Regions from separate parts of the Streptomyces sp. NPDC051907 genome, predicted to be linked through region 2. Evidence: riboswitches for the same ligand, from Rfam matches in the RefSeq annotation. Region 2 holds a riboswitch; the other holds the start of a gene.

Region 1 (7,204 bases), on a different contig from region 2:
CGACCCCCACTGGCTCAGCATTCGATGATGTTCACCGCGAGGCCGCCGCGGGCGGTCTCCTTGTACTTGACGGACATGTCCGCGCCGGTCTCCTTCATGGTCTTGATGACCTTGTCGAGGGAGACCTTGTGGCTGCCGTCGCCGCGCATGGCCATCTTGGCGGCGGTGACGGCCTTGACGGCGGCCATGCCGTTGCGCTCGATGCAGGGGATCTGGACGAGGCCGCCGACGGGGTCGCAGGTCAGGCCGAGGTTGTGCTCCATGCCGATCTCGGCGGCGTTCTCGACCTGGGCGGGGCTGCCGCCGAGGACCTCGGCGAGCGCGCCGGCGGCCATGGAGCAGGCGGAGCCGACCTCGCCCTGGCAGCCGACCTCCGCGCCGGAGATCGAGGCGTTCTCCTTGAAGAGCATGCCGATCGCGCCGGCGGACAGGAGGAAGCGGACCACGCCGTCCTCGTCGGCGCCGGGCACGAAGTTCATGTAGTAGTGCAGGACCGCCGGGATGATGCCGGCGGCGCCGTTGGTCGGGGCGGTGACGACGCGGCCGCCGGCGGCGTTCTCCTCGTTGACCGCCATGGCGTAGAGGGTGATCCACTCCATGGCGTGGGCCAGCGGGTCGCCCTCGGAGCGGAGCTTGCGGGCGGAGTTCGCGGCGCGGCGGCGGACCTTGAGGCCGCCGGGCAGGATCCCCTCGCGGGACATGCCGCGCGTGACGCAGCCCTGCATGACGCGCCAGATCTCCAGCAGGCCCTCGCGGATCTCCTCCTCGGTGCGCCAGGCCTTCTCGTTCTCCAGCATCAGCGCGGAGATGGACAGGCCGGTGTCGCTCGCGAGGCGCAGCAGCTCGTCGCCGGTGCGGAAGGGGTACTTCAGGACGGTGTCGTCGAGCTTGATCCGGTCCTCGCCGACGGCGTCCTCGTCGACGACGAAGCCGCCGCCGACCGAGTAGTACGTCTTCTCCAGCAGCGGGGCGCCGGAGGCGTCGTAGGCGAAGAGGGTCATGCCGTTGGCGTGGTAGGGCAGGGCGCGGCGGCGGTGCAGGATCAGCTGGCTCGGCTCGTCGAAGTCGATCTCGTGGGCGGTCCCTATCTCCGCGCCCATCAGCCGCAGCCTGCCGCTCTGCCGGATGCGCTCCACCTGGTCGTCGGCGCCCTCGACGTCGACGGTGCGGGGGGAGTGGCCCTCCAGGCCCAGCAGCACGGCCTTGGGCGTGCCGTGGCCGTGCCCGGTGGCCCCCAGCGAGCCGAACAGCTCGGCGCGCACGGAGGCGGTCTGGGCGAGGAGTCCGTCCTTCTTGAGCCGGCCGACGAACATCCGGGCGGCGCGCATCGGGCCGACGGTGTGGGAGGACGACGGGCCGATGCCGATGGAGAAGAGGTCGAAGACGGAGATGGCCACGGTGGCGGACTCCCTTGTCTGCTCGTGGTGGGCGGTGCGGAAGAGACTTTTTGCGAAGTTAAGGAGTATTTGTAGAAGACGAGCGTAACTCGATCGAGTGACGGCATCGGCTCCTGGAGATTGCAGGCGGGGAACAGTCGCGAGGGCCGGGTGGCGTGTCTCACACGCGCGGCACACGGCCTGCGCCGCTCCCGGGCGGACGGATGGGGGCGAGGCCCCCGAGCGTGCCCGGACCTGCGATCGGCGGACCCTCGCGGACGACGGACCGTGTGGACGGCGGATCGTATGGACGACGGACCCTCGCGGACGACGGATCCGATGGACGGCGGATCGGGCTCTGTGCGCCCGCCGGGGAGCGGGACGCGGTGCCCGGCCGGAGCCGGGGCTCCGCCCGTGAGGCGGCCGGCCTCCCGGCGCGGTGCGCGTCGGCCAGTATGGCGCACGCTGCACAGAATCGTTTCGCCTCGTGAGGCTGCTACCCGTTCCCGCGCACCGCAGACCTCCCGCATGGGACGGGCCCGCACCCGGTCGTGCGGGGTGCGGGCCCGTCCTGTGCCGTGGACCCGAGTGTCAGAGCGTCGGGTACAGCGGGTGCTTCGCGGCCAGGGCGCTCACGCGCGCCTTCAGCGAATCGGCGTCGTAGGACGGCTTCAGCGCCTCGGCGATGATGTCCGCGACCTCGCGGAAGTCCTCGTCCTGGAAGCCGCGGGTGGCCAGCGCCGGGGTGCCGATCCGCAGGCCCGAGGTCACCATCGGCGGCCGCGGGTCGTTGGGGATGGCGTTGCGGTTGACCGTGATGCCGAGCTCGTGGAGGCGGTCCTCGGCCTGCTGGCCGTCCAGCTCGGAGTTGCGCAGGTCCACCAGGACCAGGTGCACGTCCGTGCCGCCGGACAGGACCGAGACGCCGTGCTCGCCGACGTCGGCCTGCACCAGGCGCTCGGCCAGGATGCGCGCGCCGTCCAGGGTGCGCTGCTGGCGCTCCTTGAAGTCCTCGGAGGCCGCGACCTTGAAGGAGACCGCCTTGGCCGCGATGACGTGCTCGAGGGGGCCGCCCTGCTGGCCGGGGAAGACCGCGGAGTTGATCTTCTTGGCGAGCTCCTGCGTCGAGAGGATCACGCCGCCGCGCGGACCGCCGAGGGTCTTGTGCGTGGTGGTGGTCACGACGTGGGCGTGCGGCACCGGGTTGGGGTGCAGGCCCGCGGCGACCAGGCCGGCGAAGTGCGCCATGTCGACCATCAGGTACGCGCCGACCTCGTCGGCGATCCGGCGGAACGCGGCGAAGTCCAGCTGGCGGGGGTAGGCGGACCAGCCGGCGACGATCAGCTTCGGCTTGGACTCCTTGGCGAGCCGCTCGACCTCGGCCATGTCGACCTGGCCGGTGGCGTCGTCGACGTGGTAGGGGACGACGTTGTAGAGCTTGCCGGAGAAGTTGATCTTCATGCCGTGGGTCAGGTGCCCGCCGTGCGCGAGGTTCAGGCCCATGATCGTGTCGCCGGGCTTGAGCAGCGCGAACATCGCGGCCGCGTTGGCCTGCGCGCCCGAGTGGGGCTGCACGTTCGCGGCCTCGGCGCCGAACAGCGCCTTGATCCGGTCGATCGCGATCTGCTCGACGACGTCGACGTGCTCGCAGCCGCCGTAGTAGCGGCGGCCGGGGTAGCCCTCGGCGTACTTGTTGGTGAGGACCGAGCCCTGGGCCTCCATGACCGCGACCGGAGCGAAGTTCTCCGACGCGATCATCTCGAGGGTGGACTGCTGACGGTGGAGCTCGGCGTCGACAGCAGCGGCGACGTCCGGGTCCAGCTCGTGGAGAGAGGTGTTGAGAAGAGACATGGCCATCCGTCCTTAGGCGCCGGAGAACTCGGTGTACTCGTTCGCGGAGAGCAGGTCGCCCGGCTCGTCCGTGACGCGCACCTTGAAGAGCCAGCCGCCCTCGAAGGGCGCGGAGTTCACCAGCGACGGGTCCTCCACGACGTGCTGGTTGGCTTCGACGACCTCGCCGGAGACCGGCGAGTAGAGGTCGCTGACCGACTTGGTCGACTCCAGCTCACCGCAGGTCTCGCCCGCGGTCACCGTGGCGCCGACCTCCGGGAGCTGGACGTACACCACGTCGCCGAGCGCGTTGGCCGCGTGCTCCGTGATGCCGACCGTCGACACGCCGTCCTCGGCGGTCGACAGCCACTCGTGCTCCTTGCTGTAGCGCAGCTGCTGGGGGTTGCTCATGAGCTGAATTCTCCTGTACGCGGGGGAGTGCTGGTGAACGGGCTGGGGAGTGTGGAGCGCGTCACTTCTGGCGCTTGTAGAACGGCAGCGCCACGACCTCGTACGGCTCGTGCGCGCCGCGGACGTCGACGCCGACGCCCGCGCTGCCGGGGGCCGCGTGCGCGGCGTCCACGTACGCCATGGCGATCGGCTTGCCGAGCGTCGGCGACGGCGCGCCGGAGGTGACCTCGCCGACGACCTCGCCGCCCACGACGACGGACATGCCGGCGCGCGGCACCCTGCGGCCCTCGGCGATCAGGCCGACCAGCTTGCGCGGCGGGTTCGACTCGGCGCGCTCGGCGGCGGCCTCGAGCGCCGTGCGCCCCACGAAGTCGCCCTCCTTCTCGAACTTCACGACCCGGCCGAGCCCCGCGTCGAACGGGGTCAGCGAGGTGGTCAGCTCATGCCCGTACAGCGGCATGCCGGCCTCCAGGCGCAGCGTGTCGCGGCAGGAGAGGCCGCAGGGGATCAGCCCGGCCGGCGCGCCGGCCTCGGTCAGCGCCTGCCACAGCTTCTCGGCGTGCTGCGGCTCGACGAAGAGCTCGAAGCCGTCCTCGCCGGTGTAGCCGGTGCGGGCGATCAGGGCGGGAACCCCGGCGACCGTGCCCGGCAGGCCCGCGTAGTACTTCAGATTGTCCAGGTCGGCGTCCGTCAGCGACTTCAGGATGCCGGGGGACTCGGGCCCCTGGACGGCGATCAGGGCGTACGCGTCCCGGTCGTCGCGGACCTCGGCGTCGAAGCCGGCGGCGCGGGCGGTGAGAGCGTCCAGCACGATCTGCGCGTTGCCCGCGTTGGCGACGACCATGTATTCGGTCTCGCCCAGGCGGTAGACGATCAGGTCGTCGACGATCCCGCCGTCCTCCTGACAGATGTGCGTGTAGCGCGCGCGGCCCGTGCCGACCGTGCTGATGTTGCCGACCAGCGCGTAGTCCAGCAGGGCGACGGCCTGCGGGCCGGTGACGGTGATCTCGCCCATGTGCGAGAGGTCGAAGAGGCCGGCCTTGGTGCGGACGGCGTTGTGCTCGTCGCGCTCGCTGGCGTACCGAAGCGGCATGTCCCAGCCCGCGAAGTCGGTCATGGTCGCGCCCAGCGAGCGGTGCAGGGCGTCGAGGGCGGTCAGACGGGGGGCAGTGCTCATAGATGTGGCTCCCAGGGCATGGCCAGGCGAGGACGATCCTCCCCATCTGTCATCGGAACCTGAGAGGTTCGTCCCGACCACGCGTACCGGTGGTCGTGACTTGCACCTTGGGTGGAGCCGCTCGACGGCGGCTCGCTTTTCAGATCTGCCTCATCGCACGCGGTACGGGGCCTGAGAGATTCAAGGGAGGAACTTGCTCCTTCGGCGCCCGGCACACACAGTGGCCAGGACTCTCCCGCGCGGATTCAAGCGGCCTGTATGCAGTTGGCGCGCACATCATTGCACGCATCCCGGGGTAGTGGGGTGTCCGGCCCGGAATGTGATCGCGGGGCGGCGAAGTGGGCGACCGACGGCAAAACGGTTGTGTCGCATTACCGTTTCTTTACACTTCATGGGCAAGGGTGGGGTGACCCGAACTTGGGGGAGGCTGATGACGTTGCAGGGGCCCGAGGCTTATGCGACGACCGCGGGGGTGCCCGCTCGGCCGGGTATGCCCGCCCGACTGCTCGGAACGGCTGCGCCGGTCCTGCGCGACCTGCGGGACCGCGTCGGGCGCAGCCCGCGCGCCCTGGACTTCGCGCCGGGCGACGTGGTGGTCGTCTCCGGCCTGCCCGGCAGCGGGAAGTCGACGCTGATCCGGCGCGCCGCCCGCGGCCTGGGCATCGACTCCCAGGACGCCCGGGACCGGTGGGACGCCCGGATGCCCCGCATGCTGCCGTACGCCGTCTACCGCCCGCTCGTGCGGATCGCGCACTACGCCGGGCTGCGGCGGGCGCTGCGGTCGGGCGAGAGCGTCGTCGTCCACGACTGCGGGACGCAGACCTGGGTGCGCCGCTGGCTCGCGCGCGAGGCGCGCAGGCGGGGGAGCGCGCTGCATCTGGTGCTGCTGGACGTGTCGCCGGCCGTGGCCCGCGCGGGCCAGCGGGAGCGCGGCCGGGGCGTCTCCGGCTACGCCTTCGCCCGGCACCGCCGCGCGGTCGGCCGGCTGATCTCCGACGCCGAGCGGGGCAGGCTCCCGCAGGGGTGCGCCTCGGCGGTGCTGCTGGACCGGGACGCGGCGGCGACGCTGGGACGAATCGGCTTCGACGCGCCGTAGGAACGGCCTGGGGGCGGGGCGCCTGGGGCTGGGGCGCCGGGGGCGGTGCGGAGGAGTTCCGGGCGGCTGTGGCGGTTGTGGGGCGCCACGGGCAGTGCTGAGATGCCCCGAGTGGCTATGGCGGCGATGCGGTGCTGGGGACAGTGCTGAGGAGTCCCGAGCGGCTATGGCGGCTATGAGGTGCCGAGGGTGGTGCTGAGAGGCACAGAGCGGCTATAGCGGCTTTGCGGTGCTGGGGACAGTGCCGAGGAGCCCCGAGCGGCTATGGCGGCTTTGCGGCGCCGAGGGTGGTGCTGGCAAGCCCTGAGCGGCTACGGCGGCTTTACGGCGCCTGAGCGGCTGAGGCGCCGCTGGGCAGAGCCCTGAGCTGGCATGGAGCGGCTTACGCGTCGGCCTGGAGATCCTCTCCCGACGGCCTGGAGCTGCCTCTGAGCCGTCCTATGGGCGGGCCTGCCGTCGCCCGGCGTTCGTACGGCGCTAGGGTCGGATGGCGCCAGTGCCGGTGGCGCCGATCCATGGAAGGCCGGGGGAGAAGGACCGCACATGCACACACCGGAGCAAGCCCATCCGCATCCCTATGGCGGCTGGCCTGGGAACGAGCTCGAAGAGACCATGGCCGCCTCGGTCGGCAGCCCCGCGGCCGGCGGACGGCTGATCGAGGTACTCGGGCGCAGCCATGTATGGGTGCCTCTGCCCAACGGCGGCTCGCCCGACAGCCGCGATCTGGACCTGCCGACCATGGAGCTCGAGGGAGCGGCGTACGTACCGGTCTACAGCTCCGAGCAGCAGTTCCTCCAGTGCGTCGGCAGCCATATGTCCTTCACCGTCGCGCCTGCGCGCGAGTTCGCGCGGGGACTGCCGCCGCAGCTCGGCATCGCGGTCAACCCCGGCGGCGCCGTGGGCGTGCCGCTGCCGCCGCCCGCGGTGGCGGAGCTGTGCCGGGTCGGGCGCACCCCCCTGGACGGGCCCGCGAGCGGCGGCCGGGTGCGGCTCTTCGAGCCGGACTGGCAGCAGGAGCCCGTCGACTTCCTCGCGGCGGCGGCCGACGAGTTCGCGGCGTCGGGCGTGGTGCTGAGCGCCCGGCGGGCGCTGGCCTCGATCGAGGGCGACGCCCCGACCCTGTTCATCGGCGTCCAGCTGTCCTCCTGGGAGGCCGCGGACCGCAACGCGCCCATGGACGCGCTCGGCCGGGCGCTGGGCCGCGTACAGGTGGGCTGGCCCGTGAATCTCGTCCTTCTGGACGTCGCGCAGGACCCCGTCGGAGAGTGGATGCTTGAGCGGGTCCGGCCCTTCTATCAGCGACAGCCCGCGTAG
Region 2 (7,204 bases):
GGCGATGTAGTTGGCCGCGAGCACCGCGACCTGCGTCGCGCGCTTGAGGCCCTCGCCGCCCATCAGGCGGACGTACGCCCACGAGATCGGCAGGATGCCGGCCGAGCCCCAGGGAGCGGCCGAGATCGGCCCCACGCCCGTCTCCGGGCCCGCGGTCGGCTGGAGCGGGTGGTTGGGCAGGTACGGCGCGAGGTGCGCGCGCACGCCCACCGGGCCGACGCCCGGGCCGCCGCCGCCGTGCGGGATGCAGAAGGTCTTGTGCAGGTTCAGGTGCGAGACGTCGCCGCCGAACTTGCCCGGCTTGGCGAGGCCGACCAGCGCGTTGAGGTTCGCGCCGTCGACGTACACCTGGCCGCCGGCCTCGTGCACCTGCGCACAGATGTCGGCGACGTGCTCCTCGAACACGCCGTGCGTCGAGGGGTACGTGATCATGAGCACGGACAGCTCGTCGCGGTACTGCTCGATCTTGGCGCGCAGGTCCTCGACGTCGATCTCGCCGTCGTCGGCGGTCTTCACCACGACGACCTTCATGCCCGCCATCACGGCGCTGGCGGCGTTGGTGCCGTGCGCGGAGGAGGGGATGAGGCAGACGGTGCGCTGGTCGTCGCCGTTGGCGCGGTGGTACGCGCGCACGGCGAGCAGGCCCGCGAGCTCGCCCTGCGAGCCGGCGTTGGGCTGGATGGACACGCGGTCGTAGCCGGTGACCTCGCAGAGACGTTCCTCCAGCTCGTGGATGAGCGTGAGGTATCCGCCGGCCTGCTCGACCGGCGCGAACGGGTGCATGGCGCCGAACTCCGGCCAGGTGACCGGCTCCATCTCGGTGGTCGCGTTCAGCTTCATCGTGCAGGAGCCGAGCGGGATCATGCCGCGGTCCAGCGCGTAGTCGCGGTCGGCGAGCTTGCGCAGGTAGCGCAGCATCGCGGTCTCGGAGCGGTGCTGGTGGAAGACCGGGTGGGCGAGGTACTCGTCGCCGCGCAGCTGGGCTGCGGGCAGCGTGTCCTCGGCGACGGCGTCGAGCGCCTCGACGTCGGCCTCGACCCCGAAGGCGGTCCACACCGCGGCCAGCTGCGCGCGGCCGGTGGTCTCGTCGCAGGAGATCGACACATGGTCGGCGTCGGCGAGGTGGAGGTTGACCCCGCCCTCGCGCGCGGCGGCGACCACGTCGGCGGCCCGGCCGGGGACGCGCACGGTGAGCGTGTCGAAGTAGGCGCCGTGCACGACCTCGACGCCGCCGGCCTTCAGGCCCGCCGCCAGGATCGTCGCGTAGCGGTGGGTGCGCTGGGCGATGCCCTTGAGGCCGTCGGGGCCGTGGTAGACCGCGTACATACCGGCCATCACGGCGAGGAGCACCTGGGCGGTGCAGATGTTGCTGGTGGCCTTCTCGCGGCGGATGTGCTGCTCACGGGTCTGCAGGGCGAGGCGGTAGGCCTTGTTGCCGTCCGCGTCCACGGAGACGCCGACGAGGCGGCCGGGCAGGCTGCGCGCGAACTTGTCGCGGACGGCCATGAAGCCGGCGTGCGGGCCGCCGAAGCCCATCGGGACGCCGAAGCGCTGGGTGGTGCCGACGGCGATGTCCGCGCCCAGCTCGCCGGGCGAGGTGAGCAGGGTCAGCGCCAGCAGGTCGGCGGCGACGGTGACGATCGCGCCGAGCTCGTGGGCCTGGTCGATGACGGGCTTGATGTCCCGGACCGCGCCGGAGGCGCCCGGGTACTGGAGCAGCACGCCGAAGACGCCGCGCTCGGCGATCTCGGCGGGGATGCCGTCGCTCAGGTCCGCGGTGACGACCTCGACGCCGGTCGGCTCGGCGCGGGTCTCGATCACCGCGATGGTCTGCGGCAGCGCGTCGGCGTCGATCAGGAAGACGCCGTCCTTGACCTTGCCGACCCGGCGGGCGAGCGACATGGCCTCGGCTGCGGCCGTGCCCTCGTCCAGCAGCGACGCGCCGGAGGTGGGCAGGCCGGTCAGGTCCGCGACCACGGTCTGGAAGTTGAGGAGCGCTTCGAGCCGCCCCTGCGAGATCTCCGGCTGGTAGGGCGTGTACGCGGTGTACCAGGCCGGGTTCTCCATGACGTTGCGCAGGATGACCGGCGGCGTGAAGGTGCCGTAGTAGCCGAGCCCGATCATCGGCGCGAGGACCTGGTTGCGGTCGGCGAGGTCGCGCAGCTCGGCGAGCACCTCGGCTTCGGTGCGCGCGCCCGGGAGGTTCAGGGCCTCCGCGCTCTTGATCACATCAGGCACCGCTGCGGCGGTGAGCTCGTCGAGCGAGCCGTATCCCACCTGCGCGAGCATCTTGGCCTGGGCCTCGGCGTCGGGCCCGATGTGGCGCTGCTCGAACGGGGTGCCCCGCTCCAACTGGGAGAGAGGAATGCGGTTGGCGGTCATTAAGGAGGCCTCCTGGTCTGACACGACCTTCGAGGGGCACCGCGGCGCGGATGCCCGGACGGCCTCCCCCTCTGTCATCTCAACCTGAGAGTTTCACCGGAGGGCCCCGGCACGGGGATTTCCCGCATGCGGAACGCTCCGACTTTCACCGTCGGTGAGAGCGGATGCCGTCCGACGCCCGCCCTTCTTTCCAGAGTGACCTCGTCCGTGCGGTACAGGGGCCTGAGAGATTCCGGGGAGGATTTGCTCCTTCGGCGCCGCCGGCAGTTTCACCGGAGGACTCTCCCGCACGGGGTCAGCAGCCGTTTGCCAGGGTACCAGCGCACTCCCTCGCCGATCGCTCAAGTGGCCGACGCCACCGATCTGCACTTTTGTAGTATTTACAGTCGATTGCGAGCATTGCGACCTTTTGGAGGGACCGTGCAGACCGACATCGATCCGCGCAGCCTGATCGGCCGCAAGGCGTTCGACCGCAATGGGGCCAAGCTCGGCACGGTGGACGAGGTGTACCTCGACGACGCCACCGGGGCGCCCGAATGGGCGGCTGTGCGCACCGGCATCTTCAGCCGGGACGCGTTCGTGCCGCTGGAGCCCAGCAAGGTCGTCGACAACGCGCTGCACGTGCCCTACGAGCGCTCGCTGATCAAGGACGCTCCGGACTTCGGCGTCGGCCGCCATCTCTCCCCCGAGCAGGAGCTCCAGCTCTACCACCACTACGGCTTGGAGATCTCCGCGCCGCCCGAGACGTCCGCCCCCTCCTCCGGCAAGGACCGGGACTTCGGCCGGCTGGCCGGCACGGAGGACTGAGGCGCCTCCTCGAAGGACGGGCCCGGATCATCGGACGGGCCTGACGTAAGCGCGCCCGAGGCAGCCTCGCCGGCGAGCAGCGCTTCCTCGGAAGGCCTGACCAGGGGCAGCGGATCGGCGGGCTCCAGGTCGGGGTCGTCCACCCGGAAGGTGCGTACGCGCCCCGGCGGCGACCACGGCTCCTCGAACCGCACCGTGACCCGCCCGACCCCGCTGCCCTGCACCCACCCGGCCCCGTACACGGCATGCCGTACGTCGTGCCCGGCATGCCAGCGCCGCTGCTCCGGAGCGCTCGGCTCCACGTCGCCCGCACCGCCCGCACCGCCCGCAGCACCCGCAGCACCCGCAGCACCCGCAGCACCCGCAGCCGAGCCTGCCGCCGCGCCGTCCACTCCCCCGCCCTCGCGTCTCTCCCGTCCGCCGGGAGCCTCGTCGGCCGCCGGGGGCGAGGACGCGCCCTCCGCCGTCTCCCCGCCCCCGGCGGCCGCAGCCCCGCCAGCCGTCTCCGCAGCCTCGGCCTCAGCCGCCGCGGCCTGTGCGAAGAGGTCCTCCTGCGTGTAGTCGGCGAGCCCGGTCACGCCCACCCCCAGCAGCCGCACCCCGCCCGTCGTGTCCACGGCCTCCAGCAGCCGCGCCGCGGCCTCCCGCACCACGGCGGGATCGTCCGTCGGGCCGCGCAGCGTCTCCGAGCGCGTCAGGGTCGAGAAGTCGAACCGCCGCACCTTCAGCACGATGGTCCGCCCCGAGTGCCCGGACGCCCGCAGCCGCTGCACACACCGCTCGGCCAGCCGCTCCACCTCGATCCGCACCCGCACCCGGTCGTGCAGGTCCACGTCGAAGGTGTCCTCCACCGACACCGACTTGGCGTCCCGCTCGGCGACCACGGGCCGGTCGTCGTACCCCTGGGCCATCAGATACAGCGAGGCCCCGTGCGCCCTGCCCAGCAGCCGTACGAGCTCGTCCTCGCCCGCCTCCGCCAGATCGGCGACCGTCGTCATGCCGGCCCGCCGCAGATGCTCCCCGGTCGCCGGCCCGACCCCGGGCAGCGTCCGCACGGACATCGGCCCGAGCAGCTCCCGTTCCGTGCCCGGCACTATGAGCACCAGTCCGTCGGGCTTCGCCTGCTCGGAGGCGATCTTCGCAAGCATCTTGGATCCGGCGAGCCCGACCGACCCCGTGAGCCCCGTGACCGCCCGGATGTCCGCCCGCAGCCGCTCGCCTGTCTCCCGCGCGGACCGCGCGTCGTCCGCCGCGCCCCCGGCCTCCAGGTCGACGAACGCCTCGTCCAGGCTCAGCGGCTCGACCAGCGGCGACAGCCGCCCCAGCAGCTCCATCACCTGCTCGCTCACCGACCGGTACAGCGAGAAGCGCGGCACCAGATACGCGGCGTTCGGCGCGAGCCGTCTGGCCTGCGCCATCGGCATCGCCGAATGCACCCCGAACCGTCGGGCCTCGTACGACGCGGTGGCGACGACTCCGCGCGGCCCCAGCCCGCCGACAACCACCGGCTTTCCGCGCAGACTCGGCTTCGCCGCCTGCTCGGCGGCGGCGAAGAAGGCATCCATGTCCAGATGCAGGATCGTCGGCGCGGTTCTCACACCCTCGATGCTGCCCTAGACCACTGACAACGGGCCTGAGCACCGCGGACGGGGCGCCCGAGCACCGCGGACACCAGGCCCGAGCACCGCGGGAACTCAGTCCGAGATCGCTCGCAGCGCCCCCGAGACGGTCCATGAGCGGCCCTCAGACGGCCGACGAGCCCTCACGGGAGCATGCCCCGGCCGACCAGCCCTCGCGGGAGGCCACGGCACCACAGGCGCTCCCGAGAGAGCGAGGCGCCCTCAGACCGCGCGGTCGCGTCTGCGCCTGGCCAGCTCGTCCGCGGGATTGTGCCCGACCAGCGTCTCGCCCGTGTCGACCCGCTCGCCGTGCAGCTGGGACAGCGCCGCCTCCACGTCCCGCCACACCACGCCGACCGCGATCCCGAAGATTCCCTGGCCGCCCTGGAGGAGGTCGACGACCTCGTCGGGCGACGAGCACTCGTAGACCGTCGCGCCATCGCTCATCAGCGTCATCCGCTCCAGGTCCCGGAAGCCGCGCGCCTGCAGGTGCCGCACCGCGGTGCGGATGTTCTGCAGGGCGACCCCGGTGTCGAGGAAACGCTTGACGATCTTGAGGACGACCACGTCGCGAAAGCTGTAGAGCCGCTGGGTGCCGGAGCCGTACGCCGGCCGCACGCTGGGCTCGACCAGGCCGGTGCGCGCCCAGTAGTCCAACTGCCGATAGGTGATGCCCGCCGCCGCGCACGCGGTCGGGCCGCGATAGCCGACCGTCTCCGTGGACGGCTCGGGCGCACTGTCGTGTAGCGGATACGGCCCGCTCTCCACCGGACTCCGTCCGGTGGCGCCCCCTGCCGTACCGTCGCCGCTGCTGCTCACGCCGACCTCCGTCCTTGACCTGCCATCTCGACGGTAGGCAGTCACCAGGGGCGCGTCAACGATCGCCACACTCGGCACGCCGAGTGATAATCACCCTGAGAGTGGTTTCCCGTGCCCCGATACCGGGAACGGCTACTCGAATGCGCTCACAGCGCCGTCGGCCCGGCGGTCACTGACTGTTGGTGCCGAAGTCCTCGGGCGAGATCTGATCGAGGAACTCGCGGAACTTCTCCACCTCGTCCTCCTGCTCGTCCGGAATCGCGATCCCCGCGTCGTCGAGCACCCCGTCGCTGCCGTAGATCGGCGTCCCCGTGCGCAGGGCCAGCGCTATGGCGTCGGACGGCCGGGCGCTCACCTCGACGCCGCTGGCGAAGACCAGCTCCGCGTAGAAGACGCCTTCGCGCAGGTCGGTGATCCGCACCTCGGTGAGCTCCTGGCCCACCGCCTCCAGCACGTCCTTGAAGAGATCGTGGGTCAGCGGCCTCGCCGGCGCCATGCCCTGCTGGGCGAAGGCAATGGCGGTCGCCTCCCCCGGACCGATCCAAATGGGGAGGTACCGGTCGCCTCCCACTTCACGCAGGAGCACGATCGGTTGGTTCGAGGGCATTTCGACCCGGACACCCACTACGTCGAGCTCGTTCACACAGCAACCCTAGGACGTGCTCGACCGGTTTGGGTAGTCGGGCTCCCCCAAGATCAGGTCAGCCGTACTCCGAGCGCGGTCTGCACAAGGGCCGCGTGCAGCCGTACGGAGAGCGCTGCCAGCTCTTTCGCGGTCGCCTCGGCATGGGCTCTGGTCTGCGGATTACGGTGTCGGCGCAGCGGAGCGACCACTTGTTCGACCAGCCCCGCCTCGCGCTCCGCGGCGGCTTTCATGGCGCGCAGATGGCGCGGTTCCAGCCCGAATCTGCCCAGATCCGCCACCAGCCTGGCCACGGTCGCGGACTCGGAGTCGTAGCCGCCGTCCTGACCGGGTGCGAGCAGGCCGTACGACTCCCACTCGGCCAGCTCCTCCTCGCTCACCTCAGCGGCCGCCAGGAGCTCCGCACGGCCCAGTCTGGCGGCCGTCGGGCGCTCGGGCTCCAGGTCCCAGCCGCCGTCCAGCAGATCCCTGGGCTGGCCCTGCACGGGCAGCTGCGCCCGTTCGCCGCGGACCACGGCGTCCAGGTGCTCACGGATGACCTTCAGCGGGAGGTAGTGGTCGCGCTGCATCCGCAGCACCTGAGCGAGCCGCTCCACGTCCTGCGCACTGAATTTGCGGTACCCGGACGGCGTCCGCCGCGGCTCGACCAGCCCTTCGGCCTCCAGAAAGCGAATCTTGGAGATCGTGACTTCGGGAAACTCGTCGCGCAGCTGATGGAGCACCGTGCCGATGCTCATCAGCCGCTCGCCCGAGCCGGCGGCGCCGTGACCGGCGCCGCCCGTCGGTGTTCGCAGCATCTACCTTCCCTGGGGTCCCCCCGGACAGAGTCCGGGAGAGGGTCACACGCCCCGCTGGCTCGCGTAGAAGACCAGTCGGTACTTGCCGATCTGGACCTCGTCGCCGTTGGCCAGGAGAACCGAGTCGATCCGCTCGC

The links. Region 2 has a riboswitch for glycine ahead of gcvP (aminomethyl-transferring glycine dehydrogenase). Riboswitches for the same ligand answer to the same signal wherever they lie in the genome.
Region 1: it holds a riboswitch for glycine, as region 2 does, so the genes downstream of both, gcvT (glycine cleavage system aminomethyltransferase GcvT) here and gcvP (aminomethyl-transferring glycine dehydrogenase) in region 2, are expected to answer to the same signal.

The regions. Positions count from the first base shown of each region.
Region 1 covers NZ_JBFAYB010000001.1:69,751-76,954, reverse strand. Annotated here, with positions in the region: gene AB0M39_RS00335 (CopD family protein) at 1-28, shown strand, start outside; gene AB0M39_RS00330 (L-serine ammonia-lyase) at 15-1,397, opposite strand; gene glyA (serine hydroxymethyltransferase) at 1,968-3,227, opposite strand; gene gcvH (glycine cleavage system protein GcvH) at 3,240-3,617, opposite strand; gene gcvT (glycine cleavage system aminomethyltransferase GcvT) at 3,679-4,794, opposite strand; glycine riboswitch at 4,945-5,042, opposite strand; gene AB0M39_RS00310 (AAA family ATPase) at 5,225-5,890, shown strand; gene AB0M39_RS00305 (enhanced serine sensitivity protein SseB) at 6,434-7,204, shown strand.
Region 2 covers NZ_JBFAYB010000100.1:6,696-13,899, reverse strand. Annotated here, with positions in the region: gene gcvP (aminomethyl-transferring glycine dehydrogenase) at 1-2,382, opposite strand, end outside; glycine riboswitch at 2,583-2,680, opposite strand; gene AB0M39_RS34420 (PRC-barrel domain-containing protein) at 2,803-3,189, shown strand; gene AB0M39_RS34415 (DNA polymerase IV) at 3,096-4,787, opposite strand; gene AB0M39_RS34410 (MerR family transcriptional regulator) at 5,031-5,627, opposite strand; gene AB0M39_RS34405 (bifunctional nuclease family protein) at 5,797-6,270, opposite strand; gene AB0M39_RS34400 (MerR family transcriptional regulator) at 6,324-7,067, opposite strand; gene AB0M39_RS34395 (FHA domain-containing protein) at 7,110-7,204, opposite strand, start outside.